One region of the Enterobacter sichuanensis genome, then DNA from elsewhere that is predicted to be linked to it. Evidence: predicted binding sites of a transcription regulator. Region 1 holds the regulator's gene; each other region holds the start of a gene.
The links. Region 1 encodes PurR, which represses purine synthesis genes. Its sites were predicted from a motif close to CANGCAAACGTTTGCNTG; they were not measured.

Region 1 (10,235 bases):
TCGCTAACCCCTGCCCTGCCACATCTGTGGCAGGGTAAGTTCCTCTTTTGCATAGCCTTTCAATTTGCTATCCTGTCCCTGTTGTCTGTGTGGTTATTGGCAACGCAAAATACAATAAGGAGAGAAGCAATGTCGTTCGAATTACCTGCACTACCGTATGCAAAAGACGCCCTGGCACCGCATATTTCTGCGGAAACCCTGGAATATCATTACGGCAAACATCACCAGACCTACGTCACCAACCTGAACAATCTGATCAAGGGCACCGATTACGAAGGCAAAACGCTGGAAGAGATTGTCCGCAGCTCAGAGGGTGGCGTATTTAACAACGCGGCCCAGGTGTGGAACCACACCTTCTACTGGCATTGCCTGGCGCCGAATGCGGGTGGCGAACCGGCTGGTGAACTGGCTGCCGCCATTAACGCCACTTTCGGCAGCTTTGCAGATTTCAAAGCGAAGTTCACCGATGCCGCCATCAAGAACTTCGGTTCTGGCTGGACGTGGCTGGTCAAAGAGGCTGATGGCAAACTGGCTATCGTTTCCACCTCTAACGCGGGCACTCCGCTGACCACCAGCGCTAAACCGCTGATGACCGTGGACGTCTGGGAACACGCTTACTACATTGATTACCGTAACGCGCGTCCGAACTACCTGGAGCACTTCTGGGCACTGGTTAACTGGGAGTTTGTGGCGAAGAACTTCGCCGCGTAAGCAAGACGCAGAAGGGGCTCCCCTTCTGCGTTTTTTATTTACTCTGCAGCGCAGGCTGCTTCTGGCTGTTTACGACCCGACATCATTACCAGCAGCAGGCCGAGCGCGGCAATAATCGCCCCCATCACCGGCACAAAGCTGTAGCCCAGACCACCCGAAATCACCGCCCCTCCGGCTGCCGCCCCCAGCGCATTGCCCAGGTTGAAGGCACCAATATTGACTGAGGATGAAAGGCCCGGCGCTTCATGGGCGACGCGCATCACGCGCATCTGCAGCGGTGGTACCACGGCAAAGGTGGCAGCGCCCCAGACGACCATCGCAACGGCCGCCCCAAACTCATTACGTGCCAGCCACGGAATAGCAATCATGATGACGATCAGCAGGGTTAAGAAGCCCTTCAGCGTCCCGCTCACGGAACGGTCGGCAAATTTACCACCCAGATAGTTGCCAATCGAGAAGCCCACGCCAATCAGCACCAGCATTGCGGTAATAAAGAGGGGCGTCGCGTGGGTGATGTCATGCAGCACCGGTGAAATATAGGTGTAGAGGGTAAACATCGCGCCTGCCCCCAGCACGGTGGTCAGCAGTGCGGAAAGCACCTGCGGGCGCATCAGCACCGACAGTTCCCTGCGCACGTCAGGACGTTCACCAGCACTGCCTTTTGGCAGAGAGAAGAATAACGCCACCATCGCGACCACGCCCAGCCCGGCCGTCGCCAGGAACGACATTCGCCAGCCAATCACTTCACCCAGCCAGGTAGCCGCAGGAACGCCGCCAATGTTGGCAATCGTGAGCCCCATAAACATGGTGGCTACGGCGCTCGCCTGCTTATGTTTTGGCACCACGCTTGCCGCTACAACTGACCCTAGCCCAAAGAAGGCGCCGTGGTTAAGGCTGGTCAGAATGCGTGACAGCATCAGGGTGGTGTAGTCCGGCGAAATGGCGGAAAGCACGTTGCCCAGGGTAAAGATCGCCATCAGGAAAATCAGCGCATTGCGACGCGCGCGGTGTGAAAGCAGCAGCGTCATCAGCGGGGCGCCTACCATCACGCCGATGGCATAAGCGCTGATTAACATGCCTGCCGCAGGGATCGAGACGTCCACGCCGCGGGCGATAACAGGCAGTAACCCCATCGGGGAGAATTCAGTGGTGCCAATCCCAAAAGCGCCAATCGCCAGGGCCAGCAGGGGAAAATTGATTTTCATGCGTCAACTCCGGATGCCGTGTCATGTGGTGACACAGAACAAAGAAGCGCAAAGCATGACATCAATCACAAAAAATGAGAAGTTAACAAAATGGCAAAAGATTTTTGCCGTAGATGTAACAATCTGGAACAGCCGCAGGGAGCGTGCGCTCCCTGCGCGTAAATCAGTGCAGCGCCGCCGTCAGGCCTGCGGCAACAATCAGCGCCAGCACAATAAGGGTGGTGAACAGCGAAAACTTCAGATCGGCACTCATCAATTTTTCTCCTTTTAATCCCCCCACGAAAAGTGAGCCTGCTCATTTTTGCACAGTTTACGTCAAAAATCTTCCTGGATTTAAACTGATAACCACTTTACCTCTTCCCCTTTTCATCAAGATAGGACAAAATTCCACGCTAAATTTATTAGCGTACCGGCCATTGACCCCCTCCTGACGTCCCGTGTCGTTTTCCCGGCGTGCCGCAATTCAAAATTGCGTGATAAGGGTGAGAGAAGGCAAACGTTTACCTTCAAGTTTTTCAGGAGCTTAGGATATGGTCTGGAGTGACATTTAATGGCAACAATTAAAGACGTAGCAAAACGCGCAAACGTTTCCACTACAACCGTATCACATGTAATTAACAAAACCCGCTTTGTGGCGGAAGAGACGCGCAACGCCGTCTGGGCGGCAATCAAAGAGCTGCACTACTCACCAAGTGCGGTTGCGCGTAGCCTCAAGGTGAATCACACCAAGTCCATTGGCTTGCTGGCCACCAGCAGTGAAGCGGCCTATTTTGCCGAGATCATCGAGGCAGTAGAGAAAAACTGCTTCCAGAAAGGCTATACCCTGATTCTGGGCAACGCGTGGAATAGCATTGAAAAACAGCGCGCCTACCTGTCGATGATGGCGCAAAAGCGCGTGGATGGCCTGCTGGTAATGTGTTCCGAATACCCGGAATCCGTGCTGTCGATGCTGGAAGAGTATCGCCATATTCCCATGGTGGTGATGGACTGGGGTGAAGCGCGAGCGGATTTCACCGATTCCGTCATCGATAACGCCTTTGAAGGCGGCTATATGGCCGGTCGTTACCTGATCGAGCGCGGCCACCGTGAGATTGGCGTGATCCCGGGCCCTCTGGAGCGCAATACCGGCGCGGGTCGTCTGGCCGGTTTTATGAAAGCGATGGAAGAAGCGCTGATCACCGTACCGGAAAACTGGATCGTACAGGGAGACTTTGAGCCGGAATCAGGCTACCGCGCGATGCAGCAGATTGTCTCCCAGCAGCACCGCCCAACCGCTGTTTTCTGCGGGGGTGACATCATGGCGATGGGCGCGCTTTGCGCGGCCGATGAACTGGGTCTGCGCGTACCGCAGGATATTTCGGTGATCGGGTATGACAACGTGCGTAACGCGCGCTTCTTTACCCCCGCGCTGACCACCATTCACCAGCCGAAAGATTCACTGGGTGAAACGGCTTTCAATATGCTGTTGGACAGGATCGTCAACAAGCGCGAAGAGTCGCAGTCCATTGAAGTTCATCCGCGTCTTATCGAACGCCGTTCCGTTGCGGATGGTCCGTTCCGCGACTATCGTCGTTAATTTTGTACGGGGCCAGCTATGCTGGCTCCCGTAACCATTCCCGGTTTAGCGTTTCGCTGTCTCCCAGATAATCCAGCAGCCAGGCCATGGCGGGCGAGACGTCATTTTGTTGCCAGGTGAGGCAGCAGGCCGCATCCGGGAAGGGATTCTCCAGCGTCAGTTCTACCCATTCTCCGGTATCGATTCTGGGGCGCGCAAAATGAGCGGGCACCATCGCGACGCACAGCCCGGCACTGAGGCACGTTGCTGACGATTCCCAGTCAGGCGCCACCACGCGCCGCTGGTTATCCAGCAGCCAGGTGATGCGCTTGGGTAATGAACGGGAGGTATCCTCCAGCACCAGCGATGGCCAGTTGCGCAGCGTATCGTCGCTCAGCCGTCCTTCCAGCGCCGCCAGGGGGTGATCGCTGGCCACCACGCATTTCCAGCTCAGCATCCCCATATCACGGAAGGCGTAACGCCCCCCGACCGGGATCGCCTGTGTGGCCCCTATCGCCATCTCCACCCTTCCGTCCGCCAGGGCATCCCAGACGCCGTTGAATACCTCTTGTGAGACCCGCAGTTCGACATCGGAAAAATGTCGATAGAAATCCACGATCATCTGCCGGGTGCGCTCCGGCTTAACGATATTGTCCACCGCAATGGAAAGATGACCCCGCCAGCCGTTTGCGATCTGCTGGCACTGTTCGCGGGTGATCTGCATTTTTTTGATAACAGAACGCCCTTCCTTCAAAAACCACGCCCCTGCGGGCGTTAATTCCACATCGCGATGGCGCCGTTCAAACAGTGGAACCGCCAGCCATTCCTCAAGCTGACGCACCGTGTAGCTGATAGCAGACGGGACGCGGTGCAGCTCCTGCGCCGCACCGCTAAAGCTGCCGTTACGCGCGACAGCATCGACCACTTCAAGAGAATAATCTGACCACATTTTCTGCCTGCAAAAAATTTGAATGCACCCGCCAAATATTAGCGTTTCACAAGCGGCTTTGCACTACATACACTCAGCGCCAACGTACACCTGCCTCCTTCAGGAGAAGAAAATAATGCAACCCAGGAAAGGTTTTTTAGTCTGGCTTGGCGGCTTAAGCGTGCTGGGCTTTTTGGCCACCGATATGTACCTGCCGGCTTTTGCCGCGATGCAGGAAGATTTGCAAACCCCTGCCGCGGCCATCAGCGCCAGCCTGAGTTTGTTCCTCGCCGGTTTTGCTTTCGCACAGCTGCTCTGGGGACCGCTCTCGGATCGCTTTGGTCGTAAACCGGTATTACTGCTGGGCCTGGCGATTTTTGCCGTGGGCTGTCTGGGGATGCTCTGGGTCCGCGATGCCACCTGGCTGCTGGTGCTGCGCTTTATTCAGGCTGTGGGGGTCTGTGCCGCGGCCGTGACCTGGCAGGCGCTGGTCACCGACTACTATCCGGCTAACCGCACAAACCGTATTTTCGCCACCATTATGCCGCTGGTGGGGCTCTCACCTGCCCTCGCGCCGCTGCTGGGCAGCTGGATCCTTGCGCACTTTGACTGGCAGGCCATTTTTGCCACGCTGTTTGCCATCACGCTGGTACTGATGTTGCCGGCGTTCGCCCTCAAGCCTGCGCACAAAAAAGACGTACATGTTGACGCAAAGCCGATCACCTTCACCACCCTGCTGAGCGCCAAAGCGTATCGCGGTAATGTCCTGATCTATGCCGCCTGCTCGGCCAGCTTCTTCGCGTGGCTCACCGGGTCGCCGTTTATTCTGCATGATATGGGCTACAGCCCGGCGGCTATCGGGCTGAGCTATGTTCCGCAAACCATCGCGTTCCTGGTGGGCGGGTACGGCTGCCGCGCAGCGCTGCAGAAATGGGAAGGTCAGCAGATGCTGCCATGGCTGCTGGTGCTGTATGCGTTGAGCGTTATTGGCACCTGGGCCGTTGGGTTTATTCCGGGTGCGGGCCTGGCAGAGATTTTGATGCCTTTCTGTGTCATGGCCGTCGCGAACGGGGCGATCTACCCGATTGTGGTGGCGCAGGCGCTCCGTCCCTTCCCACAAGCGACCGGTCGCGCCGCCGCGCTGCAGAACACCCTGCAGCTGGGGCTGTGCTTCCTGGCAAGCCTGGTGGTCTCTGCGCTGATTGCCACGCCGCTGCTGACGACCACCAGCGTGATGCTGGTAACCGTTGCGCTGGCGGTGATGGGCTATCGCATGCAGGCCTCCGCCCAGCGTGAGCAGGATAACGGCGCTGGAGTGGAAACCTCACATGCCTGATTGCGCCGGATATCATGTTAATTTTCAGTAATTAGGTTGCTAACAATTTTCTGTTGAATCACCAAATTTTGAGGCCTATACTAAATTTGGTTCGATAAATACGATAATTATTATGCGTTAACGGGAGCCGGAGTGCTCCCGTTTTACCATGGAAGGCATTTCGGCAAGGGTTATCTCCCTTCCTCTGTTCTACGTCGGATACTAGCCTCGCGGTATTTACCGTGAGATTTCTCACAAACCAAAAAAAGCGTCTACGCTGTTTGAAGGTTCTGATCACATCAGGGTGATGGAGAAGCTATGAGTTCATCGTGTATAGAAGAAGTCAGCGTTCCGGACGACAACTGGTCCCGGATCGTCAGTGAACTGTTGGGTCGTGCAGGCATCACTATTAACGGATCTTCGCCATCCGATCCCCAGGTCAAACATCCCGACTTTTTTAAACGCGTATTGCGCGAGGGATCGTTAGGGCTGGGAGAAAGCTATATGGACGGCTGGTGGGAGTGTGAACGGCTGGATATCTTTTTCGCCAGCGTGTTGCGCGCCGGTCTGGAAAATCAACTTCCCCGCAATCTCAAAGACACCCTGCGTGTTGCCTCTGCCCGACTGTTTAATCTGCAAAGTAAAAAACGCGCATGGATCGTCGGCAAAGAGCATTACGATCTGGGCAACGATCTGTTCAGCCGTATGCTGGACCCTTTCATGCAATACTCCTGCGCCTACTGGAAAGAGGCAACGACGCTTGAAGAGGCTCAGCAGGCCAAGCTGCGTCTGATCAGCGAGAAGCTTCAGTTACAGCCCGGTATGCGCGTACTGGATATCGGCTGCGGCTGGGGTGGGCTGGCCTGGTTTATGGCGAAGCACTATGGCGTCAGCGTGGTGGGCGTGACGATTTCGGCCGAGCAGCAAAAAATGGCCCGGGAACGCTGCCAGGGTCTCGATGTGGATATCCGCCTGCAGGATTACCGTGACCTGAACGAACAATTTGACCGGATCGTCTCCGTGGGCATGTTCGAGCACGTAGGACCGAAAAACTACGACACCTACTTTGAGGTGGTGGACCGTAATTTACGACCGGACGGACTCTTCCTGCTGCATACCATCGGCTCTAAGCGGACCGACAATAACGTCGACCCGTGGATCAACAAGTACATCTTTCCGAATGGCTGTTTACCCTCCGTTCGCCAGATTGCCAACGCCAGTGAATCCCATTTCGTGATGGAAGACTGGCACAACTTTGGCGCGGATTACGACACCACGTTGATGGCGTGGCATGAACGTTTCCAGCAAGCGTGGCCGGAGATTGCGGACAACTATTCTGAACGATTCAAACGGATGTTTAGCTATTATCTGAATGCCTGCGCGGGCGCGTTTCGCGCACGGGATATTCAGCTCTGGCAGGTTGTTTTCAGCCGTGGCATTGAACACGGATTACGTGTCGCACGCTAAAAAAATAACCCCGGACAGCCGGGGTTATTTTTTATTCTTCTTCCGCCGCCTTTATTATTGCGGCTTCTTTTGCCGCCAGTACACGCTCAACTGTATCGACCACCGCCTGGGTTTGCGGATCGATTTCAATATTTACGCGCTGTCCCAGCTTTTTCGCCCCCAGCGTGGTGCGCTGCAGCGTTTCAGGAATTAAATGCACGCAAAAACGCGTTGGCGTCACTTCCCCCACCGTCAGACTAATCCCATCAATGCCAATAAATCCTTTATAGAGGATGTATTTCATTAATGACGGATCCTGCATTTTAAACCAGATTTGACGGTTATTTTCCGAGGTCACGATTTTCGCCACTTCAGCGGTGGTCATGATGTGTCCCGACATCAGATGGCCGCCAATCTCATCGCTGAACTTCGCCGCCCGCTCAACGTTGACGGTATCTCCCACCACCAGCTCGCCCAGGTTGGTGATGCGCAGCGTCTCTTTCATTAAATCAAAGCTAATCTGGTTGCCGTCAATTTCGGTAACGGTCAGACAACAGCCGTTATGAGCAATCGAGGCGCCGGTTTCGATGCCCTCCAGCATATATTCCGGCAGCTCAACAACATGAGTACGGAAATTCGGTTTCTCATCAATGGACACCACTTTGGCGATGCCCTGCACAATACCAGTAAACATGCTTACAACTCCTGTTTTTTCCGGACGGTGGTGACACCGTTTTAATCCCACCACAATAACAGTTGGAAAAACAGGTTGCCAGCGGAGCGCATTTTCTGGCGATTTTTTCACTAGATAAATAGCTAAAGCCCGCTACAATAGCTGGCACCCCCCTGCATTTTCTTCTTGCTGCCCGTTTCGGCGGCTTTTTTAGTCTCTCAAATAACTACAAAATAAAGGTGTTCACGTGCAGAAGTACATGAATGAAGCGCGCCAGTTATTGGCACTGGCTATACCAGTGATCATCGCGCAAGTGGCCCAGACCGCAATGGGATTTGTGGATACGGTAATGGCAGGTGGCTACAGCGCCACCGATATGGCGGCCGTTGCCATCGGCACGTCAATCTGGCTCCCGGCCATCCTGTTCGGCCACGGTCTGCTGCTCGCGCTCACGCCGGTTATCGCTCAGCTCAATGGCTCGGGCCGTCGCGAACGCATTGCCCATCAGGTCCGCCAGGGCTTCTGGCTGGCAGGGTTTGTCTCGGTGCTGATTATGGTCGTGCTCTGGAACGCGGGCCATATCATCCGCGCGATGCATAACATTGACCCGGCACTGGCTGATAAAGCCGTAGGCTATCTGCGCGCCCTGCTCTGGGGCACGCCAGGCTATCTCTTTTTCCAGGTAGCGCGTAACCAGTGTGAAGGTCTGGCGAAAACCAAACCCGGCATGGTGATGGGCTTTATTGGGTTGCTGGTCAATATTCCGGTTAACTATGTCTTTATTTATGGTCATTTCGGGATGCCGGAGTTGGGCGGTGTCGGCTGCGGCGTGGCAACAGCTGCCGTTTACTGGGTGATGTTCTTGTCGATGCTCACCTTTGTAAAACGCGCCCGCTCAATGCGCGATATTCGTAACGAGAACCGGTTTAGCACCCCAGACTGGGGCATCATGACGCGTCTGGTGCAATTAGGGTTACCGATTGCCCTGGCACTGTTCTTTGAGGTTACCCTGTTTGCCGTGGTCGCCCTGCTGGTCTCCCCGCTGGGCATTGTGAACGTGGCCGGGCACCAGATTGCGCTGAACTTCAGTTCCCTGATGTTCGTTCTGCCGATGTCGCTGGCGGCAGCTGTGACGATCCGCGTGGGCTTCCGCCTGGGTCAGGGCTCGACGCTGGATGCGCAAACGGCCGCGCGCACCGGGCTTGGCGTCGGTGTCTGCATGGCGATCTGTACGGCGCTCTTCACCGTTGCACTGCGGGAGCAGATTGCCCTGCTCTATAACGACAATCCGGAAGTGGTCGCTCTGGCATCACACCTGATGCTGCTGGCGGCGATATACCAGATCTCTGACTCCATCCAGGTGATTGGCAGCGGCGTGCTGCGTGGGTATAAAGACACGCGTTCGATCTTCTTTATCACCTTCATCGCCTACTGGGTGTTAGGTCTGCCATGTGGTTATATCCTGGCCCTGACCGATCTGGTTGTGGAACGTATGGGGCCTGCAGGCTTCTGGATGGGCTTTATCATCGGCCTGACGTCGGCGGCTGTCATGATGATGATGCGGATGCGCTTCCTGCAGCGCCAGCCATCCACCATCATTTTGCAACGCGCTGCACGTTAAATACGCAGTAGCCGCCTGCTGGCGGCTACTTTCTCTTCACTTTGCGCGGTAATGAAGCAATCGCGTGAAATCAGAGAGAAAAATGCATTTTCCCTCTTGCCTCATTGGTGCTGTGCCGCTAATATTCGTCCCCGTTGTCACCGACAACACGTTGCGTTCATAGCTCAGTTGGTTAGAGCACCACCTTGACATGGTGGGGGTCGTTGGTTCGAGTCCAATTGAACGCACCATTCTGCGTCCGTAGCTCAGTTGGTTAGAGCACCACCTTGACATGGTGGGGGTCGGTGGTTCGAGTCCACTCGGACGCACCATTTCAGTCCTGAAATGGTGCAAATCCTCTTCTGATACCCTGAATTTTCCTAATCCCTTATTTTCATCACTGTTCTCCTGCTACGCTTTTCTCATGGAAAAAATGAGGAAAACCGTCGATGAAAAAAATCGCCATTATCGGTTCCGGCCCTACAGGGATTTATACTTTTTACGCGCTGCTTAAAAACCCGCAGCCGCTTTCGGTCTCGGTCTTTGAACAGGCTGATGAAGCGGGCGTAGGGATGCCCTATAACGACGACGATAACTCGCGTCTGATGCTGGCAAACATCGCGAGCATTGAGATCCCCCCTCTGTTTATGACCTACCTGGACTGGCTTAAGGAGCAGAGCGACGACCATCTGGCGCGCTTTAAGGTGGATAAAGCCCGGTTGCATGACCGGCAGTTTCTGCCGCGGATCCTGCTGGGGGAATATTTTCGCGACAGCTTTCGGACAATCGTTAATGAGGCTAC
Region 2 (10,235 bases), 1.3 Mb from region 1:
ATTTAACCCCTTTCCGAATAACAACTCTCTTTAAAAGAGAAGATACTTCTTTGTTCTTCAACTTTCATTTTAAATGGATGTGAATATGAGTGACAAACACCACATATTAAACAGGACAACCCAATTGCTGGGAAAGTTATTTCCCGTCCTGTTAGTTTTTACGCCAATAATAAACCATGCAGCAACCATTGATCAGTCGACTTCTGTCCCGCAAGATTTTTCCTCAGAATCTGAATATATCATTAATAAAAACGTCACGATTTCCTCTCTTGATAATGTTGCCGCAGTAACTGTTTCTGGTATGGACGTTACCTCTGTCACCAATAAAGGAAAAATCACCGCAAAAGCGGACGGACTTGATATTAATACTAACGCACAGCGTGTTGTGATTAACAACGAGGAGGGGGCAACTATTTCCTCAACAACCGCAAACGCAGTAAACATTCAATCCATGCAGGGCGAACTCAATAACAAAGGAAGTATCATTGGTTTTGAAAATGGTATTTATATTGATGAAGAGTCCTCAGCAGTAAATATTTCAAACAGCGCAACAGGCCTTATTGAAGGCAAGACGGGTATGCTGGTGAACATCGGCACGCCCATTAATAACGAGGGTTCTATCAAAGGCACTCAAAATGATGGAATTGCCCTAAGTGACGGAAACTCGAAAATTATCAATAGTGGTATTATTGATGGTTATCAGAATGGTATTAACGTCATGGGCTCATCCAAAATTGAGATCATTAATACAGGTTCAATTGGCGGCGGTAGTACTGCAATCCTGTTCGCCAGCAACAAAAATAATACACTGACGCTTAACACAGGATCGTCACTGTCAGGTGATGTCATTTCTACCCTTTCAAAAGGGAACATCCTAAGGCTGGTGGGAACCGGCGCCGAGGACAGCAATTTTATTGGGCTAAACGAAGGTGATGGTTTCGCTTCTCTTGCTATGGACGGGGAAGACTGGACGCTCACTGGTGATGTCGACATTATCGGCACGGGTGATTCACTGCAGGTCAATAGCGGCACTCTGACCCTGGCCGGAACCGTCGCAAATGCGGGGAACACGCTGGTCGCTGAAAATGCGGTTCTGCAGTTGGGTAATGGCGAAAGCGTCGCAAACCTGAGTGGAGGGCTCACGAATAACGGCTCGGTTATCTTCAACCAGGGCGATAATTTCACCTTCACCACTAACATGACCGGCAGCGGGAGTGTTGAAAAAAGGGATTCGCATACGCTGACGTTGACCGGTAACAACAGCTATAGCGGTGATACTACCCTGTATAGCGGCACCACGCTGGTCGCGTCCGGTGCGACCCTGGGCGTTGAAAACAGTCATGCCACGGTGACCGTGCAGAGCGGAGCCAGGTTTGCCACGGCCGGGACGGTATACGATAACATCACTATTCTTAGCGGCGGCACGCTGGCTGCATGGAATGCCATTCAGGGCAACCCGACATTGCGCAACTCGGGCGCGGATACCATCAACGGCAACGTGACCAACAGCGGTACGCTTTTACTGAGCGCAGCGGATAATTCAGTCGGCAATGACTTTACCATCAATGGAGATTATACCGGCACTGCGGGGAGCCAAATCGTATTGAACAGCACGCTGGGCGCGGATGATGCACCTACCGATCATCTTACGATTACGGGCAGCAGCTTTGGGCAGTCAGGCGTTACTGTCTCCAATATGGGTGGGTTAGGCGCTCAAACGGTCAATGGCATGGAAATTGTCAGCGTGAGTGGAAGCTCTGAAGCTCAACTGACGCTTGCTAAACCCGTCGTTGCCGGCGCGTGGGAATATAATCTTTATCAACACAGTAATGGCAACTGGTATCTGGAATCGAAGGCTTCACCCTCCGACGATCCGGCTGACGATCCCGATAACGGAGATAACGGAGATAACGGAGATAACGGTGGCAATGGTGACAACGGCGACAACGGTGACAACGGCGGTAACGGAGACAACGGCGACAACGGCGACAACGGTGACAACGGCGGCAATGGTGACAATGGTGACAATGGCGGTAACGGAGACAACGGCGGTAATGGCAGCAACAATAACCCTGAAGTCATGGCTCCGGAAGTCGGCGCATATTTAGGCAACTACCTTGCTGCTCAAAGCATGTTCCTCCACAAGCGCGACGATCGCGATCAAATCACCTTCCGCAATGAAGATAACCTCAATACCTGGATGTACGTTAAGGGCCGCTATCATGAAAACGACGCAGGTGGCGACAGAGTCAATTATGACACCACCACTACCGTGCTTCAGATAGGCAGCGATTTCATGAGCAAGCCACTGGATAACGGTATCCTGCGAGCGGGCGGCATGTTTGGTGCGGGTCAGGCAAAAACCCACTCGGAGGCCAGACACAATGTGCGTGATGCGCAGGGTAAAGTCGACGGCTTCAATGCAGGTTTATACGCCACCTGGCAGGAAGATCAGAACTTACGCCTTGGCAGCTACATTGATACCTGGGCCGCCTATAGCTGGTACAACAATAAAGTGACCAGCAACCGTAATGACGAAGATTACAACAGTGAAGGTTTCGCTGCCTCTGTCGAAGTGGGTCATGCGTGGGTGATTAATTCAGAAAATGAGCGCACCTGGAAAATCGAACCTCAGGCGCAGATCGTTTACAGCTACCTTGATCAGGAAAACCATACCGACCGTGACGGCGTCCGGGTGACAACCCTGGACAACGACGGTCTGTTTGGTCGTCTGGGCGTCAAATCAAGCTACTTCCAGCAGAAGGATGTCAAAGCCTGGCAGCCGTACGTTGCCGTGAACTGGCTGAAAGGCGTGGGTCAAAACGATCTGGCGTTTAACGGTGAAACTGTCAGCAACGACACGCCGGAAGACCGTGGCCAGCTAGAGCTGGGCGTTACCGGGAATTTGAACGAGACTACCACCGTTTCTCTGCGGGCCAGCGGCGAATGGGGTGAAAACAGCTTTGCTGCCTATGGCGGTCATATCCTGTTGAACCACCGCTGGTAAGCGTTCCTGAAAGGCTAAAAGCCGTGGCAGATGCCACGGCTTTTTTTATTAGTTATCCAGCTCGCCCATGGATTTCACCTGGTCACGGTTAATCTGCTCGGTTTGACCGGTTTCGGCGTTTTTATACGACACCAGACCGGTATCGTCATCCACCTGCGGTTTGCCGTCGGTGACAATGGTTTTGCCATCGGTCGTTTTTACAGCCTGGTTGGATGAACAGCCCGCAACGGTGAACAATGTTGTGGCAGACAGAAGAGACGCGATCAGTAATTTATTTTGCATGGTGTTTTCCCCTGCTCTCAGTTGAATTTCGTTATCGACCTAACAATTTTAGGCTAACTGACTGAATGCGGATGGAAAACCAGAAGGTTCTGAAGAGAGGGAGAGTGCCCGGCAACGCTACGCCGCCGGGCATATGAACTTACTTGTTAATCTGCGCGTGCATTTCCTGAACCGAAATCACCTTCTCGGTGGCATCCGCATTCAGCGCCATGGCCGTCGCGAAACCGCCGTTCAGGGTGGTGTCGTAGTGCACTTTATACTGCAGCGCGCTGCGGCGAATCAGCTTGGAGTCTTCAATCGCCTGGCGGCCCGCAGTGGTGTTGATGATGTAGGTATATTCGCCATTCTTGATGCGATCCTGAATGTGCGGACGACCTTCATGCACCTTGTTCACCAGACGCGGGTTAATACCGGCTTCACCCAGCACAATCGCCGTACCGTGAGTGGCATCCAGCTCGAAGCCCTGCTTAAGCAGCTTGGCAGCCAGGTCAACCACGCGCTCTTTATCGCCTTCGCGAACGGAGAGCAGCGCACGGCCAGATTTCTTCATGGTGGAGTTACTGCCCAGCTGCGCCTTCGCGAATGCTTCAGCAAAGGTGCGGCCCACGCCCATCACTTCCCCGGTAGAGCGCATCTCTGGCCCTAACAGCGGGTCAACGCCCGGGAATTTGTTGAATGGCAGAACCACTTCTTTCACCGAGTAGTACGGCGGAATGATCTCTTTGGTTACGCCCTGCTGAGCCAGCGTCTGGCCCGCCATCACGCGTGCCGCCACTTTCGCCAGCGGAATACCCGTGGCTTTGGAGACAAACGGGACGGTACGCGCCGCACGCGGGTTCACTTCAATCAGGTAAACTTCGTTGTCTTTCACCGCAAACTGAACGTTCATCAGACCACGAACCTGCAGTTCGAAGGCCAGCTTCTGTACCTGCTGGCGCATCACGTCCTGAATTTCCTGACTCAGGGTGTACGCTGGCAGAGAACAGGCAGAGTCACCGGAGTGTACGCCCGCCTGCTCGATGTGCTCCATGATGCCGCCAATCAGCACCATTTCGCCATCGCAGATGGCGTCAACGTCCACTTCTACCGCATCGTCGAGGAAGCGGTCGAGCAGGACGGGAGCATCGTTGGAGACGCTCACCGCCGTCTGGAAGTAGCGACGCAGGTCTGCTTCGTCATAGACGATTTCCATCGCGCGGCCGCCCAGTACGTAGGAAGGACGTACCACCAGCGGATAGCCAATCTCTTTCGCCTTCTCAACAGCCTGTTCAATGGCCGTTACGGTGGCGTTCGCCGGCTGCTTCAGCTTCAGACGATCAACCGCCTGCTGGAAACGCTCGCGGTCTTCCGCACGGTCAATCGCGTCCGGGCTGGTACCGATAACCGGTACGCCAGCGGCTTCCAGGGCACGCGCCAGCTTCAGTGGGGTCTGGCCACCGTACTGCACGATAACGCCTTTTGGCTTCTCGATACGCACGATTTCCAGCACGTCTTCCAGGGTAACGGGCTCGAAGTAGAGGCGATCAGAAGTGTCATAGTCGGTAGAGACCGTTTCCGGGTTACAGTTGACCATGATGGTCTCATAACCGTCTTCGCGCAGCGCCAGCGAAGCGTGCACGCAGCAGTAGTCGAACTCGATGCCCTGGCCGATACGGTTTGGACCACCGCCCAGCACCATAATCTTGTCACGGTCAACGGACGGGTTCGCTTCGCACTCGTCTTCATAGGTGGAGTACATGTACGCGGTGTCGGTCGAGAATTCCGCCGCACAGGTATCCACTCGCTTGTAGACCGGATGCAGGTCATACTGATCACGCAGCTTGCGGATTTCCGCTTCACGTACGCCCGCCAGTTTCGCCAGGCGCGCATCGGCGAAGCCTTTACGCTTCAGCATGCGCAGGAAGTCCGCATCCAGACCGTTAATACCCAGCTCTGCTACTTTCTCTTCGAGACGTACCAGCTCTTCAATCTGCACCAGGAACCAGCGGTCAATGTTGGTCAGGTTGAATACGCCGTCGACGGAGAGGCCTGCACGGAAGGCATCGGCGATGTACCAGATACGCTCAGCGCCCGCGTCTTTCAGCTCGCGGCGGATTTTGGTCAGTGCTTCCGGGTCGTCCAGGCTCACTTTCGGATCGAAACCGGTCGCACCCACTTCCAGGCCGCGCAGCGCTTTCTGCAGGGACTCCTGCTGCGTGCGGCCAATCGCCATCACTTCACCGACAGATTTCATCTGAGTGGTCAGACGGTCGTTCGCGCCGGCGAATTTCTCGAAGTTGAAGCGAGGAATTTTGGTTACAACGTAGTCGATGGACGGTTCGAAGGACGCAGGCGTGCGGCCACCGGTGATGTCGTTCATCAGCTCGTCAAGGGTATACCCCACCGCCAGCTTCGCTGCTACTTTGGCAATCGGGAAGCCGGTCGCTTTGGAGGCCAGCGCGGAAGAACGGGACACGCGCGGGTTCATTTCGATAACGATCAGACGGCCGGTTTTCGGGTTCACCGAGAACTGCACGTTTGAGCCGCCGGTTTCCACGCCGATTTCACGCAGTACCGCCATCGAGGCGTTACGCATGATCTGATACTCTTTATCGGTCAGCGTCTGGGCTGGCGCAACGGTGATGGAGTCACCGGTGTGGATCCCCATCGCATCGAAGTTTTCGATGGAGCAGACGATGATGCAGTTGTCGTTTTTATCACGCACCACTTCCATCTCGTACTCTTTCCAGCCAATCAGCGATTCATCAATCAGCAGCTCTTTGGTTGGAGAGAGATCCAGACCGCGTTCGCAAATCTCTTCGAACTCTTCGCGGTTGTAGGCGATACCGCCGCCGGTGCCACCCATGGTGAAGGATGGACGGATGATGCACGGATAACCCACTTCAGCCGCGACGGCCAGCGCCTCTTCCATATTGTGAGCAATACCGGAACGCGCGGTGTCGAGGCCGATTTTCTTCATCGCCACGTCGAAACGGCGACGATCTTCGGCTTTATCAATCGCGTCGGCGGTCGCGCCAATCATGGTTACACCGAACTCGGCCAGCACGCCCTGACGCTCCAGCTCCAGCGCACAGTTCAGCGCCGTCTGGCCACCCATGGTTGGCAGCACCGCATCCGGGCGCTCTTTTTCAATAATTTTACGTACCACTTCCCAGTGAATCGGCTCGATGTAGGTTGCATCCGCCATTTCCGGGTCGGTCATGATGGTGGCCGGGTTCGAGTTCACCAGGATAACGCGGTAACCCTCTTCTCGCAGGGCTTTACACGCCTGCGCACCGGAGTAGTCGAATTCACAGGCCTGGCCGATGACGATCGGGCCAGCGCCAAGGATCAGGATGCTTTTTATGTCTGTACGTTTTGGCATTGTCTTCTCGGCTCCTGATTATTTAGCGGTCTTACGGTATTGCTCGATAAGTTCGATGAAGTGATCGAACAGCGGCGCGGCATCGTGTGGGCCCGGACTGGCTTCCGGGTGGCCCTGGAAGCTGAACGCTGGCTTATCGGTGCGATGGATACCCTGCAGGGTGCCATCGAACAGTGACTTATGAGTCACGCGCAGGTTAGCCGGCATCGACGCTTCATCGACGGCGAAACCGTGGTTCTGAGCGGTAATCATCACCGTGTTGTTATCAATGTCTTTCACCGGGTGGTTACCACCGTGGTGACCGAACTTCATCTTGATGGTGTTCGCACCGCTCGCCAGCGCCAGCAGCTGATGGCCGAGGCAGATACCGAATACCGGGATGTCTGTCTCCAGGAAGGACTTGATGGCATTGATGGCGTAGTCACAAGGTGCCGGGTCGCCAGGGCCGTTAGAGAGGAAGATGCCGTCCGGATTCATTTTCAGCACCTCTTCAGCGGACGTTTTCGCCGGCACCACCGTCAGGCGGCAGCCGCGGTCAACCAGCATGCGCAGGATGTTGCGCTTGGCGCCGAAATCGTAAGCCACCACGTGGAACGGCAGCTCGCTCTCTTTTTTCGCTTCCGGCAGGTCGCCTTCGAGCGTCCAGCTCCCCTGCGTCCAGCTGTAGGCTTCAGCTGTGGTCACTTCTTTTGCCAGGTCCATGCCGTTCAGGCCCGGGAAGGCTTTCGCTTTTTCCAGCGCCAGAGCCGCATCCAGGTTATCCCCTGCGATGATGCAGCCGTTTTGTGCACCCTTCTCGCGCAGCAGACGCGTTAACTTACGGGTATCAATATCGGCAATCGCCACGATGTTATGGCGCTTCAGGTAAGAAGAGAGGTCTTCAGTGTTGCGGAAGTTGCTGGCAATCAGCGGCAGGTCACGAATGACCAGACCTTGCGCATGTACCTGAGAGGACTCTTCGTCAGCCGCATTGGTGCCGACATTGCCGATATGAGGATAAGTAAGAGTAACGATTTGGCGAGAATAGGAAGGATCAGTGAGGATTTCTTGATAACCGGTCATTGAAGTATTGAAAACGACTTCCCCAACCGCCGAACCCGTTGCCCCTATGGCCCGACCGATAAACTGGGTTCCGTCTTCCAGAACCAATAGCGCTGACTTAATCAAAACACCCTCCAGAGAATATTCACTCACTTTATTTGCATATTAATTCATAACCATGTCATGGATCAATGCAAATGTGTTGCCAGCGGATTTTTGGCAAACGGCGGCATTCTGGAGATTTGGTCGGTAAAAGTCAACTTAAAACGGATATTTTGTTTACTCTTTTGCAGGCCTGAAAGGCGGAATGCAGCTTAAGCGACAAAAAGATCAGGTAAATCACTGCAGAAAACGCTTGCGCGGCTGGTTTAATAAAAAACCGCGAGATGGAACATGATAAAGTGGACCAAATGGTCAAAATTTACATTTTAGTAACGAAAAATCAGAAGAATAGACAGATTTTTAGAGCCTTAAGGAAGAAAACGTAATGTACAGGCAAAAATAAAAGGGCAATAAAATATTGCCCTATGCAATCAATGAATTACGACTGCAATAACCACATCACGATGGGTAATAACATTTACAAATTATTGAGATCCAGGACATCTCTCATATCAAAAAGTCCCTTCTCTTTGTTTTTTAGCCACAAAGCGGAGCGTACGGCACCATTGGCGAACGTCATTCGGCTGGAAGCTTTATGCGTGATTTCTACACGTTCGCCAATATCGGCGAACATCGCGGTGTGTTCGCCGACGATGTCACCCGCACGGACCGTGGCGAAGCCAATCGTGCCAGGCACGCGTTCACCGGTGTGACCTTCGCGGGTATAGACCGCGCAGTCTTTTAAATCTTTATCGAGTGCATGGGCAATCGCTTCACCCATCGCCAGCGCCGTGCCTGATGGCGCATCCACTTTGTAGCGGTGGTGAGCTTCAACGATCTCAATGTCGGTGTAGTCACCCATGACTTTCGCAGCCTTCTCCAGCAGCTTAAGCATGACATTAACGCCCACGCTAAAGTTTGCGGCGAAGACAATCGCAATCTCTTTTGATGCATCCTGGATAGCCTGCTTACCCGCATCGTCAAAACCGGTGGTGCCGATCACCATCCCTTTGCCGTGCTGACGGCAAAACGCCAGATGCGTGAGCGTCCCTTCCGGGCGGGTAAAATCGATAAAGACATCGAAGTCCTCTTTTACCGCATCCAGACTGCTCTGTACGGTGACGCCCGTCCTGCCCGCGCCCGCCAGCTCGCCAGCATCGGTCCCCAGAAGCGATGAACCGTCACGCTCCAGCGCTGCGCCAAGGGCGACACCCTCCATCTGAAGTGCCGCCTGAATCAACTGACGACCCATACGTCCACCCGCGCCCGCAATGGCGACACGGATCTGTGCATCATGCATAGTTATTCTCTTACGTTAAAATGATGTAAACCGTTTTCAGATTAACCAGCCTTTCTGAGCACTGCCAACTGAAAACACCAATAATTAGAATTTAACGTGAAACCGACTTAAATATCAGTAAAAGACATGATTTTGTCGTCACGATAAAGTAACGGGTAAAAAAAAGGCCAGCACAGGAGGTGCTGGCCTTTCATCAGAAAAGGGATTATTCGACTTCCCGGGCATCGATTCTCAGTTCTTTCGGGACTTCAAAAACAATGTTCTCTTCACGTCCTTCCAGCGGCACCGCTTCGCCACCGCCCAGCTCCTGCAGACGGGCAATGACGTTCTGTACCAGAATATCCGGCGCAGATGCGCCGGCCGTCACGCCGACACAGGTCGCGTTTTTAACCCACGCTTCCTGAATATCCGTCGCGTCATCAATCAGGAAAGCCGTTTTCCCCATCCGTTGCGCCAGTTCGGCCAGGCGGTTGGAGTTAGAGGAGTTTTTCGAGCCGACCACCAGCACCACATCCGCCTGTTCAGCCAGGGCACGCACCGCTTCCTGACGGTTCGTGGTCGCGTAGCAGATGTCATCCTTACGCGGACCGACGATCTTCGGGAAACGCTGGCGCAGGGCGTCAATCACGTCAGAGGTATCGTCTACAGAGAGTGTTGTCTGGGTCATGAACGACAGACGGGCTTCATTTTTCACGTTCAGCGTAAGCACATCTTCTGGCGATTCAACCAGATACATGCCCCCTTCCGGGTTACTGTACTGGCCCATGGTGCCTTCGACTTCCGGGTGACCCGCATGGCCAATCAGAATCGACTCTTCACCACGACGGCTGGCACGTGCCACTTCCATATGCACTTTCGTAACCAACGGACAGGTGGCGTCAAACACCGTCAAATCGCGGCTTTTCGCTTCGTTACGTACCGCCTGAGAGACACCATGCGCAGAGAAAATCAGGATGGCACCGTCCGGCACTTCGCTGATCTGCTCGATAAATATAGCACCGCGCTCGCGCAGACTATCGACCACGTAGCGGTTGTGCACCACTTCGTGACGCACGTAAATCGGCGCGCCGTAAATCTCCAGCGCGTTTTCAACAATGCTGATAGCGCGGTCTACACCGGCGCAGAAGCCGCGCGGGTTA
Region 3 (10,235 bases), 2.3 Mb from region 1:
GCCAGCGATCCGACAACAGGATCTGCAGGCGGGGTACGCCGTGTTGCCACTCTTGCGCGCTTAACGGTTGCGCGTCTTTATTCAGCCAGCGAACGTTTCCGTCACCCTCTTCCCACCAGCGGTCGGCGGTCAGTGCGGGAATGTGCTGGCGAAGATGGATCAGCGCCGCGGTGAAGTGGATCAAACCGCTGTTCGCTTCTCCCCAGTCGAGCCAGGTTAAGGTGTTGTCCTGGCAATACGCATTGTTGTTACCGTGCTGACTGTGGCCATGCTCATCGCCTGCCAGCAACATCGGCGTGCCCTGCGACAATAAAAGCGTTGTCAGCAGCGCATGTACGCTGGCGCGTCGCCGCTCGATAACATCCAGACTTCCGCCTAATCCTTCTATACCATGATTAAAGCTATGGTTATTGTTAGTGCCATCGCGATTCTCTTCGCCGTTTGCCTCATTGTGTTTCTGATTGAAACAAACGCAGTCCCGAAGCGTAAAACCGTCATGCGCCGTTAACAGATTAACGGTGGCCGACGGGCGTTTACCGTCACGCTTAAAGAGATCGCTGGATGCGGCAAAGCGTCCGGCAAATTCCCCCAGCGACAGATTCCGCTCCAGCCAGAAGCGGCGCACGGCATCGCGATAATGATCGTTCCACTCGGCAAACAGCGGCGGGAAATTCCCGACCTGATAGCCGCCTTCACCGATGTCCCACGGCTCCGCGATGAGCTTCACCTGTGAGAGCACCGGACAGTTTTTTATCGCCTCAAACAACGGCGCCTGCTGGCTGAACGCCGGCGTGCGGCCCATGACGGGCGCGAGGTCGAAACGAAAACCGTCGACGTGGAACGTGTCTACCCAGTATTTCAGGCATTCATACGCAAAATGCGTGACCGCCGGATGGCTGAGATTGAGCGTGTTACCGCAGCCGGTCCAGTTCTCATAATCGCCATCCTGCCTGATCCAATAATAGCTACGGTTATCAATTCCGCGCATGGAGAGCGTCGGGCCGTCGAGATCGCTTTCCGCACTGTGGTTCAGCACCACGTCCAGAATGACCTCAATACCCGCCGCATGCAGCGCCTTCACCGCGTCGCGAAACTCGTCCCGCGCCTTGTCAGGATGGACGGCATAACGCGGCTCAAGCGCGAACATCGCCAGCGGGTTGTAGCCCCAGTAGTTGCTCAGCCCCAGCCGCTGCAGGCGAGGCTCGCTGGCGAAATGGGCAACGGGCAGCAGTTCCAGGGCGGTAATGCCAAGGTGTTTCAGGTAGGCGATCATTGTCGGATGCCCGAGCGCCTTATAGGTGCCGCGCATCTCTTTGGGGATCGACGGGTGCAGGTAGGTCAGCCCTTTGACGTGGGCTTCATAAATGACGGTATTGCCCCACGGCGTGTGCGGTGGAGCATCGTCTTCCCAGTCATAGAGATCGTTCACCACCACGCTTTTTGGCGCGACGGGCGCACTGTCGCGGTGGTCGGGCTCGCCGTAGCCCACATGGAACAGCGGGTCGTCTTTAAACTCACCGTCCACGCGGTGCGCACACGGGTCAATCAACAGCTTCGCAGGGTTAAACCAGTGTCCCTGCGCGGGTTCCCACGGACCGTGCACGCGAAAGCCATAGTGCAACCCTGGCCGCCCTCCGGCCAGGTAACCGTGCCAGGTATCCCCGGTGCGGGCAGGTAAATCGTAACGGTGCTCGTTACCTTCGCCGTCAAACACGCACAGTTCTACCCGCTCAGCGTGGGCGGAAAAGAGGGTGAAATTAACCCCCTTTCCGTCAAAACTCGCCCCGAGCGGTTCGGGTTTACCTGCCGTAAGCTGCGTCATTCGCCCTCCCGCACCAGCCAGATAGTGCTAAGCGGCGGCAGCGTCAGGCTCAGGGAGTTTGGCCGCCCGTGGCTTTCGATGGCATCGCTCTGTACCAGCCCGCCGTTACCGGCGTTGCTGCCGTGGTAATGCATCGAATCGGTGTTGAGAATTTCACGCCATTTACCCGCCTGATTAATGCCGAAGCGGTAATGGTGACGCGGAACGGGCGTGAAGTTGCTGGCGACGATAATTTCGTTACCCGCCTTGTCACGACGCACAAAGACAAACACCGAGCGCGCATGGTCATCCACCACCAGCCACTCAAAGCCGTAAGGATCGAAGTCCAGCTCGTGCAGCGCTTTGTGATGGCGGTAGGTCAGGTTCAGGTCACGGACCAGACGCTGAACGCCGTGATGCCAGTTATCGCCCCCTTCCAGCAGATGCCAGTCGAGGCTGGAATCGTGGTTCCACTCGCGTCCCTGGGCGAACTCATTGCCCATAAACAGCAGTTTTTTACCCGGGAAGGCAAACATCCAGCCGTAGTAGGCGCGCAGGTTGGCAAACTTCTGCCACGCGTCGCCCGGCATGCGGTCGAGAATAGATTTCTTACCGTGCACCACCTCATCGTGCGACAGCGGCAGCATGAAGTTTTCGGTGTAGTTGTAGAGCATCCCGAACGTCAATTTATCGTGATGATACTGACGATAAACCGGATCGAGTTTCATGTAGTCGAGCGTGTCGTGCATCCAGCCGAGGTTCCACTTGTACCAGAAGCCCAGACCGCCCATTGACGGTGGACGGGAGACGCCGGCAAAGTCAGTCGACTCTTCCGCCATCGTCACCGCGCCCTCAACCTGCTCGCCGATAATGCGGTTGGTGTTACGCAGGAACTCAATCGCTTCCAGGTTTTCGCGGCCGCCAAATTCGTTCGGGATCCACTCGCCCTCTTTGCGGCTGTAGTCGCGGTAGATCATCGACGCCACCGCATCCACGCGCAGGGCGTCAATGCCGAAGCGCTCGATCCAGTACAGCGCGTTCCCGACAAGGTAGTTCGCGACTTCACGACGCCCGTAGTTATAGATCAGCGTATTCCAGTCCTGGTGATAGCCTTCACGCGGATCGCTGTGCTCGTACAGCTTTGTGCCGTCAAACTCGGCCAGCGCGAAATCGTCCGCCGGGAAATGGCCCGGCACCCAGTCGAGGATGACGTTCAGCCCGGCGGCGTGCGCGGCATCGATGAAATAGCGGAAATCATCACGCGTGCCGAAGCGGCGCGTTGGCGCATACAGCCCGGTAGGTTGATAGCCCCAGCTGCCGTCGAACGGGTGTTCGTTAACCGGCAGCAGCTCAAGGTGGGTAAAGCCCATCCATTTGGCGTACGGCACCAGCTGGTCCGCCAGCTCGCGGTAGCTCAGCCAGAAGTTGTTATCCGTGTGGCGACGCCAGGAGCCGAGATGCACCTCATAGACGGAGATCGGCGCATCGAATCGGTTGGCCTGTTTGCGCTCCTCGGTCTGCACAACTTTCTCCGGCAGGCCGCAGATCAGCGAGGCGGTGTCCGGGCGCATCTGCGCTTCAAAGGCGTAAGGGTCGGATTTAATGCGCAGCTTGCCGTTGGCATCGATCATCTCGAACTTATAGAGCTGCCCGTTGTGCGCCCCGGGGATAAACAGCTCCCAGATGCCGGTTTCCCGGCGCAGGCGCATCGGGTGACGACGCCCGTCCCAGTAGTTGAACTGCCCCACCACGGAGACCCGCTGGGCATTGGGTGCCCACACGGCAAACCGCGTGCCGGTGATCCCATCCATCGTATCCGCATGGGCACCCAGCGTTTCATAAGGACGCAGATGGGTCCCTTCGGACAGCAGCCAGGCGTCCATCTCTTTTAAGAGCGGGCCAAAGCTATAGGGGTCGTCAATCAGGTTTTGCTGGCCGTGCCAAATGACGGCGAGCTGGTAACGAAAGGGGTTTTTACGACGAGGCATGACGCCTGAGAAGAAGCCACGCGAATCGAGGCATTCCAGATTACCCACCTTGCGGCCGGTTTTGGGTTCAATCACCCAGACTTCCGTCGCATCCGGTAACAATGCACGGACTTCGAGCCCGGCCTCAGTACGGTGCATCCCTAGCACAGAAAAGGGGTCGGCAAAATGACCCGCAATAAGCGCATTAATCACGTCTCTCGAAATACGATCGGACATGGTATTCATCCTGTTTTTTTATGTCGTCCTTTTTAGCGCCCGGGACGACTTTAATGTGACCTGAACGAGCATCCTGTCAGCCCGTCCTAACCTCAGGTAAGAAATGACTCTTCCTTAAAGCATAGCCAACGCTCTACATGACTCCTGATAAAAAATAAGACATCTGCGTTTTACTCCCTGTAGTACGCAAAAAAAGGGGGTGAAAATCACCCCCGGTAGTTAACAAATTATTACGCCAGCTGGCGCAGCATACGGCGCAGCGGCTCGGCGGCACCCCACAGCAGCTGGTCACCCACGGTGAACGCGGAGAGATACTCCGGCCCCATGTTCAGCTTACGCAGACGGCCAACCGGCGTGGTTAGCGTGCCGGTTACGGCTGCTGGGGTCAGTTCACGCATGGTGATATCGCGATCGTTTGGCACCACTTTCGCCCACGGGTTGTGCGCGGCCAGCAGCTCTTCCACGGTCGGAATAGACACATCTTTTTTCAGTTTAATGGTGAAGGCCTGGCTGTGGCAGCGCAGCGCGCCGATACGCACGCACAGACCGTCAACCGGAATGGTGTTCGCGGTATTGAGGATTTTGTTGGTCTCGGCCTGGCCCTTCCACTCTTCGCGGGTCTGGCCGTTATCCAGCTGTTTGTCGATCCACGGGATCAGGCCACCGGCCAGCGGTACGCCAAAGTTATCCACCGGCAGCTCGCCGCTGCGGGTCAGCTGGGTGACTTTACGCTCGATATCAAGGATCGCAGACGCCGGGTTGGCCAGCTCGGTCGCGACGCTATTATGCAACTGGCCCATCTGGGTCAGCAGCTCACGCATATGACGCGCGCCGCCGCCGGACGCCGCCTGGTAGGTCGCCACGGAGACCCACTCCACCAGGTCCTGCGCGAACAGGCCGCCGAGGGACATCAGCATCAGGCTGACGGTACAGTTACCGCCGACAAAGGTTTTCACGCCCTTGTTCAGCCCCTCGGTGATCACGTCCTGGTTAACCGGGTCGAGGATGATAATGGCATCATCTTTCATGCGAAGCGACGAGGCCGCGTCAATCCAGTAGCCCTGCCAGCCGCTTTCACGCAGCTTCGGATAAATTTCGTTGGTATAATCGCCGCCCTGGCACGTCACAATAATGTCGAGTGCCTTCAGCGCTTCCAGATCGTAAGCATCCTGCAACGTACCGGTGGAACCACCAAAGGACGGCGCAGCCTGGCCAAGCTGGGAAGTGGAGAAGAAGACCGGGCGGATGGCGTCGAAATCGCGCTCTTCAACCATGCGTTGCATGAGTACAGAGCCGACCATACCGCGCCAGCCGATAAAACCAACGTTTTTCATAGCATTTTTTTCCTGCAAGGGGTGTGTGCTGATTGTGCAAGCCAGTATTGAACTGGGATATGCTTCACATTACAAAATGCTGCCAAAGTCGCAAGCGAAATTAATCGATGATTGCCCGGCTATCAGAAAAAGAGCTAATCATCATAATAACCATAGAGAGTTTCAGGGATAATTTACATGAGTGAAATCATTTCCGCCGCGGTTTTATTGATCCTGATAATGGATCCGCTGGGAAACCTGCCGATCTTCATGTCGGTGCTAAAGCATACCGAGCCGAAGCGCCGCCGCGCGATCATGATCCGCGAGCTGCTCATCGCCCTGCTGGTGATGTTTATCTTCCTGTTTGCCGGTGAAAAGATCCTCGCGTTCCTGAACCTGCGCGCCGAAACCGTTTCGATTTCCGGCGGGATTATTCTGTTCCTGATTGCGATTAAGATGATTTTCCCGAGCGCGGAAGGCAGCAGCAGCGGCCTGCCCGCCGGTGAAGAGCCGTTTATTGTGCCGCTGGCGATCCCCCTCGTTGCCGGACCGACCATTCTGGCCACGCTGATGCTGCTGTCGCATCAGTATCCCAATCAGATGAGCCATCTGGTGATTGCTTTACTGATCGCCTGGGGCGGGACATTTATTATCCTGCTGCAGTCGTCGCTGTTCCTGCGCCTGCTGGGCGAGAAAGGGGTGAACGCGCTGGAGCGTCTGATGGGGTTGATTCTGGTGATGATGGCAACGCAGATGTTCCTGGACGGGATCCGGACGTGGATGAAAGGCTAGGTAAACGCAAAACGGCAATCAAAGATTGCCGTTTTTAGTGTTTGCTCCCTCTCCCCGTGGGTGTACAGTCCGGGGACATGGTAGACAGGTGTTCGGGGACATGGTGAACACTTTTTAACATCCTTTACCCATGGTGATCGACTTTTTCTTCAGGTCGATCACCCCCACTTTCGTGCTGTACCACCACACTTCATAGCAGCCATCCTCCTGCGTTTCCTTCAGTCCGACCCGCTCTCCCCTGAACGCTTTACCCGCGCTCAGACTCACCCCTTTCACGCTCAGCTTTCCGCTGATATCCACTTTCCTGACCATCACCCCCTCGTCGTATTCCGGGGGCGTTGTGTTGCCGCTGTACCGTCGCGATGACGGCTGATACCGCGAGCCCGGTACCGCCATATCCAGCGCCTCATGCGGGCGTTCAAGGTTATAGACCGTCCGCCAGTGGTCGAAGGCGCGCTGCAGTTCACCGCTGTCCGCGAACCACTTCCCCTGCAGCACTTCCGCCTTCAGGCTGCGGTGAAAACGCTCCAGCTTGCCCTGCGTCTGCGGATGATACGGCCGGGAGTGCCCCACCCGGATACCCTGGCGCATCAGCCACAGCTCCAGCGCCGTCCAGGTGCCGGTGGTGTCTCCCACGGTGAGCCGTTATCCATCGTCATCCTGTCCGGCAGGCCGTAGCGTTCAAACACGCTGACCAGCTGCTGCTGCACGGTCTCTCGACGTTCATCGTTACAGTGCACCAGGCACAGGGAAAAACGGGAGTGGTCGTCCAGCAAAGTGAGCGGATGGCAGCGGCCACCGCCAAAGGGAAAGTGGCCCTTAAAATCCATCTGCCAGAGCCGGTTGGGCGCGTCATGTTCGAACCGTCCCGTGGCGGGAATGCCCGGTGAAGTGCCCGGCAGCAGGCCGTGACGGGCCATCAGGGTATGAACGGTGCTGAAGGCGGGCATGGTGTGCCCCTGGTCTTCCAGCCAGCGCTTAATCTTGCGGGCTCCCCAGCGTTGATGACGGTCATGGGCCATGCGCAGCAGGGCAGTGATGTCGTCAGATGAGCGGTTCGGGGAATGGTGCGGCATGCGCGGGCGGTCCTGAAGGCCGGAGGCCCCTTCCTCCGCCCAGCGACGAAGCCACTTGTAGCCGGTGGCAGGTGAAATGCCGAAGCGACGGCAGAGGGAACGGATATTCGCCCCGTCCTGCGAGGCGAACAAAACAAACTCGGTACGTAATGACATGGTATCTCTCGCATCCCAGGGCATAAGCGACTCCATAAACGGGTTCTTATGCCTTAGTTGTAAGTGTCTACCATGTCCCCGAACAAGCGTTCACTATGTCCCCGGACCGTACAGTGGGAGAGGGCCGGGGTGAGGGCATCAGGCCGCAGAGGCCTTTTTTGCCGGGTGGCGGCTTCGCCTTACCCGGCCTACAAAACTTAACCCTTACGAATCAAATACCGGTACGGTAGCGCCTCAGTCTGCTGTGCCACCAGCTCATGCTCCATAAAGGTACAAAACCCGGGGATATCGCGGGTCGTTGCCGGATCGTCGGCGATGATCAGCAGCGTTTCTCCGGTCTGCATGTTGCGCACGGTTTTACGTACCATCATTACCGGTTCCGGGCAGCGAAGGCCCTGGGCGTCAAGAGTGTGGTCTGGGCTGGAAAACAGGTCGGTCATGATCTTCTCGGTCAGGTAAAAACGGCTGTAGTTTACGCCCCGTGGCAGTCAATGCAAACCAGGTTAACGATTGCGTAAAAACTAACCATTGCAATGTCCTGCCAAAGCAGTATCATTCTGCGGTTTTTATTGGGTTCCCTCACCCCAACGTATAAAAAGGTCACAATATGACGCAGTTTTCTGAATCACAGCGCGTAAAAGCGTTGTTCTGGCTTTCACTTTTCCATTTGCTGGTGATCACCTCCAGCAACTATCTGGTGCAGCTCACGATCGCCATTTTTGGTTTTCACACCACCTGGGGCGCGTTCAGTTTTCCGTTTATTTTCCTCGCCACGGATTTAACCGTACGTATTTTTGGCGCACCGCTGGCCCGACGCATTATTTTTGCCGTCATGCTTCCGGCGCTGTTTATCTCGTACGTGATTTCCTCCCTGTTCTATATGGGAAGCTGGCAGGGCTTTGAGGCGTTGACCCACTTCAACCTGTTTGTCGCCCGCATCGCCACCGCCAGCTTTATGGCTTATGCGCTGGGGCAGATCCTCGACGTGCATGTGTTTAATCGCCTGCGTCAGAATCATCGCTGGTGGATGGCCCCCACCGCCTCGACGCTGTTCGGCAATGTCAGCGATACGCTGGCGTTCTTCTTCATCGCTTTCTGGCACAGTCCGGATGCGTTTATGGCCGAACACTGGATGGAGATCGCCCTGGTGGACTACTGCTTCAAGGTGCTCATCAGCATTGTCTTCTTCCTGCCCATGTACGGCGTCCTGTTGAATATGCTGCTGAAAAGGCTGGCAGATAAATCTGAAATCACAGCATTACAGGCTGGTTAAAGGTTCGCTTTATCAGTTGTGATAAGATGAGCGAATGAGCCGTTATGGCCGTTTATCGAAAGGAAGAAGTCAATGCGCAATCTGGTTAAATATGTCGGGATTGGCCTGCTGGTTGTGGGTCTTGCAGCCTGTGATAACAGCGACACGAAAACGCCTGCTCAGGGTGCATCCGCTGAGAGCAACGCAACCGGTCAGCCGGTGAGTCTGATGGATGGCAAACTCAGTTTCTCTCTGCCAGCCGATATGACTGACCAGAGCGGCAAGCTGGGTACGCAGGCGAACAATATGCACGTTTACTCCGACGCAACCGGTCAGAAAGCGGTCATTGTGATTGTGGGCGACGACACCAGCGAAGACCTGGCCGTCCTGTCCAAACGCCTGGAAGATCAGCAGCGCAGCCGCGATCCGCAGTTGCAGGTGGTCACCAACAAGTCCATCGAACTGAAAGGCCACACGCTGCAGCAACTGGACAGCATCATCTCTGCAAAAGGCCAGACCGCTTACTCTTCTGTTGTGCTGGGCAAGGTCGATAACAAACTGCTGACCCTGCAGATCACCCTGCCAGCGGAAGATCAGCAGAAAGCGCAAACGGCTGCGGAAAACATCATTAACACCATCGTGATCCAGTAACGCTTCACGATGATGACATGGCCTCCGGTGCCTGCACCGGGGGCCATTTTTTTAGCCGCCATGTCAGCATCAAGGCAATCACCACCAGACCCGCCGCGGCCAGATAGATAACCGGTACGCCTGCCCAGGCCATCACCAGACCCGCCAGCGGGCCGGTAATACCTAATGACATATCCATAAATACCGTATAGGTCGCCAGCGCCGCCCCCTGATTCTGCGGCGGCACGGCTTTAACCGCCACCACGCCCAGTGCCGGGAAGACCAGTGAAAAGCCCGCCCCCGCGAGGAAGACGCCCACTTTCGCGATCCATGGCGCCATGGCTATGCCGGTCAACAGCAGGCCAACCATCTCCACCGCAAAGCAGATCATCGCCACGTTCAGCCCGCCCAGACGGTTGATACCGTTAGGGAAAAGTAACCGCGCGCCCACAAACGCACAGCTGAACAGGGTTAACGCAAAGGCGGCACCGTCCCAGCCTTTGGCATCGTAAAACAGGGTAATGAAGGTGGCGATGACCCCGAAACCGGTGGTCGCCAGCGCCAGCGCCATCCCGTATGGCCAGACCCGCCCGAGCACCGCCCGGAACGGCAGTGGTTTACCTTTGCTGGCTTTGACTTTCGGGCGCGGCAGGGCAAAGAGGACCGCCACCAGCGCGACCAGCATGATGGTGCCCGCCAGCCCGTAGAGACCGCCATACGCATAACACATCACCCCAAGCGGGGCGCCCAGCGCCATTGCGCCGTAGGTGACAATGCCGTTCCAGGAGATCACCCGTCCAATGTGCGGCGCACCGACCACCCCCACGCCCCACAGCGTTGACCCGGTTCCCGCCAGGCTTTGCCCAATGCCGAGGATGACGCGGCCCAGGCAGAGCAATGCCAGACTGACCTGCGGCCAGTGGCTGGTTGTGGCAGCCAGCAGGTAGCTCAGCCCACTCAGGAAACAGCCACACAACCCGACAACCACGATGCTTTTTGGACCGAACAGGT

Region 2: the regulator PurR is predicted to act here: its motif matches at 8,039-8,056, upstream of carA (glutamine-hydrolyzing carbamoyl-phosphate synthase small subunit).
Region 3: the regulator PurR is predicted to act here: its motif matches at 7,842-7,859, upstream of tusA (sulfurtransferase TusA).

The regions. Positions count from the first base shown of each region.
Region 1 covers NZ_CP027986.1:2,002,018-2,012,252, reverse strand. The annotation lists gene C1N69_RS09655 (C40 family peptidase) at 1-7, shown strand, start outside; gene sodB (superoxide dismutase [Fe]) at 130-711, shown strand; gene C1N69_RS09645 (MFS transporter) at 750-1,916, opposite strand; gene cydH (cytochrome bd-I oxidase subunit CydH) at 2,080-2,169, opposite strand; gene purR (HTH-type transcriptional repressor PurR) at 2,467-3,492, shown strand; gene punR (DNA-binding transcriptional activator PunR) at 3,509-4,420, opposite strand; gene punC (purine nucleoside transporter PunC) at 4,536-5,735, shown strand; gene cfa (cyclopropane fatty acyl phospholipid synthase) at 6,033-7,181, shown strand; gene C1N69_RS09615 (riboflavin synthase subunit alpha) at 7,213-7,854, opposite strand; gene mdtK (MdtK family multidrug efflux MATE transporter) at 8,081-9,454, shown strand; tRNA gene C1N69_RS09605 (tRNA-Val) at 9,608-9,684, shown strand; tRNA gene C1N69_RS09600 (tRNA-Val) at 9,689-9,765, shown strand; gene C1N69_RS09595 (FAD-NAD(P)-binding protein) at 9,883-10,235, shown strand, end outside.
Region 2 covers NZ_CP027986.1:678,297-688,531, reverse strand. The annotation lists gene C1N69_RS03290 (autotransporter family protein) at 86-3,007, shown strand; gene C1N69_RS03285 (YgdI/YgdR family lipoprotein) at 3,056-3,289, opposite strand; gene carB (carbamoyl-phosphate synthase large subunit) at 3,429-6,653, opposite strand; gene carA (glutamine-hydrolyzing carbamoyl-phosphate synthase small subunit) at 6,672-7,820, opposite strand; gene dapB (4-hydroxy-tetrahydrodipicolinate reductase) at 8,275-9,096, opposite strand; gene ispH (4-hydroxy-3-methylbut-2-enyl diphosphate reductase) at 9,302-10,235, opposite strand, start outside.
Region 3 covers NZ_CP027986.1:4,373,895-4,384,129, forward strand. The annotation lists gene glgX (glycogen debranching protein GlgX) at 1-1,822, opposite strand, end outside; gene glgB (1,4-alpha-glucan branching enzyme) at 1,819-4,005, opposite strand; gene asd (aspartate-semialdehyde dehydrogenase) at 4,236-5,339, opposite strand; gene yhgN (NAAT family transporter YhgN) at 5,517-6,110, shown strand; partial or broken gene C1N69_RS21260 (IS481 family transposase) at 6,145-7,366, opposite strand; gene tusA (sulfurtransferase TusA) at 7,540-7,782, opposite strand; gene C1N69_RS21270 (7-cyano-7-deazaguanine/7-aminomethyl-7-deazaguanine transporter) at 7,950-8,615, shown strand; gene C1N69_RS21275 (DcrB family lipoprotein) at 8,688-9,245, shown strand; gene C1N69_RS21280 (MFS transporter) at 9,250-10,235, opposite strand, start outside.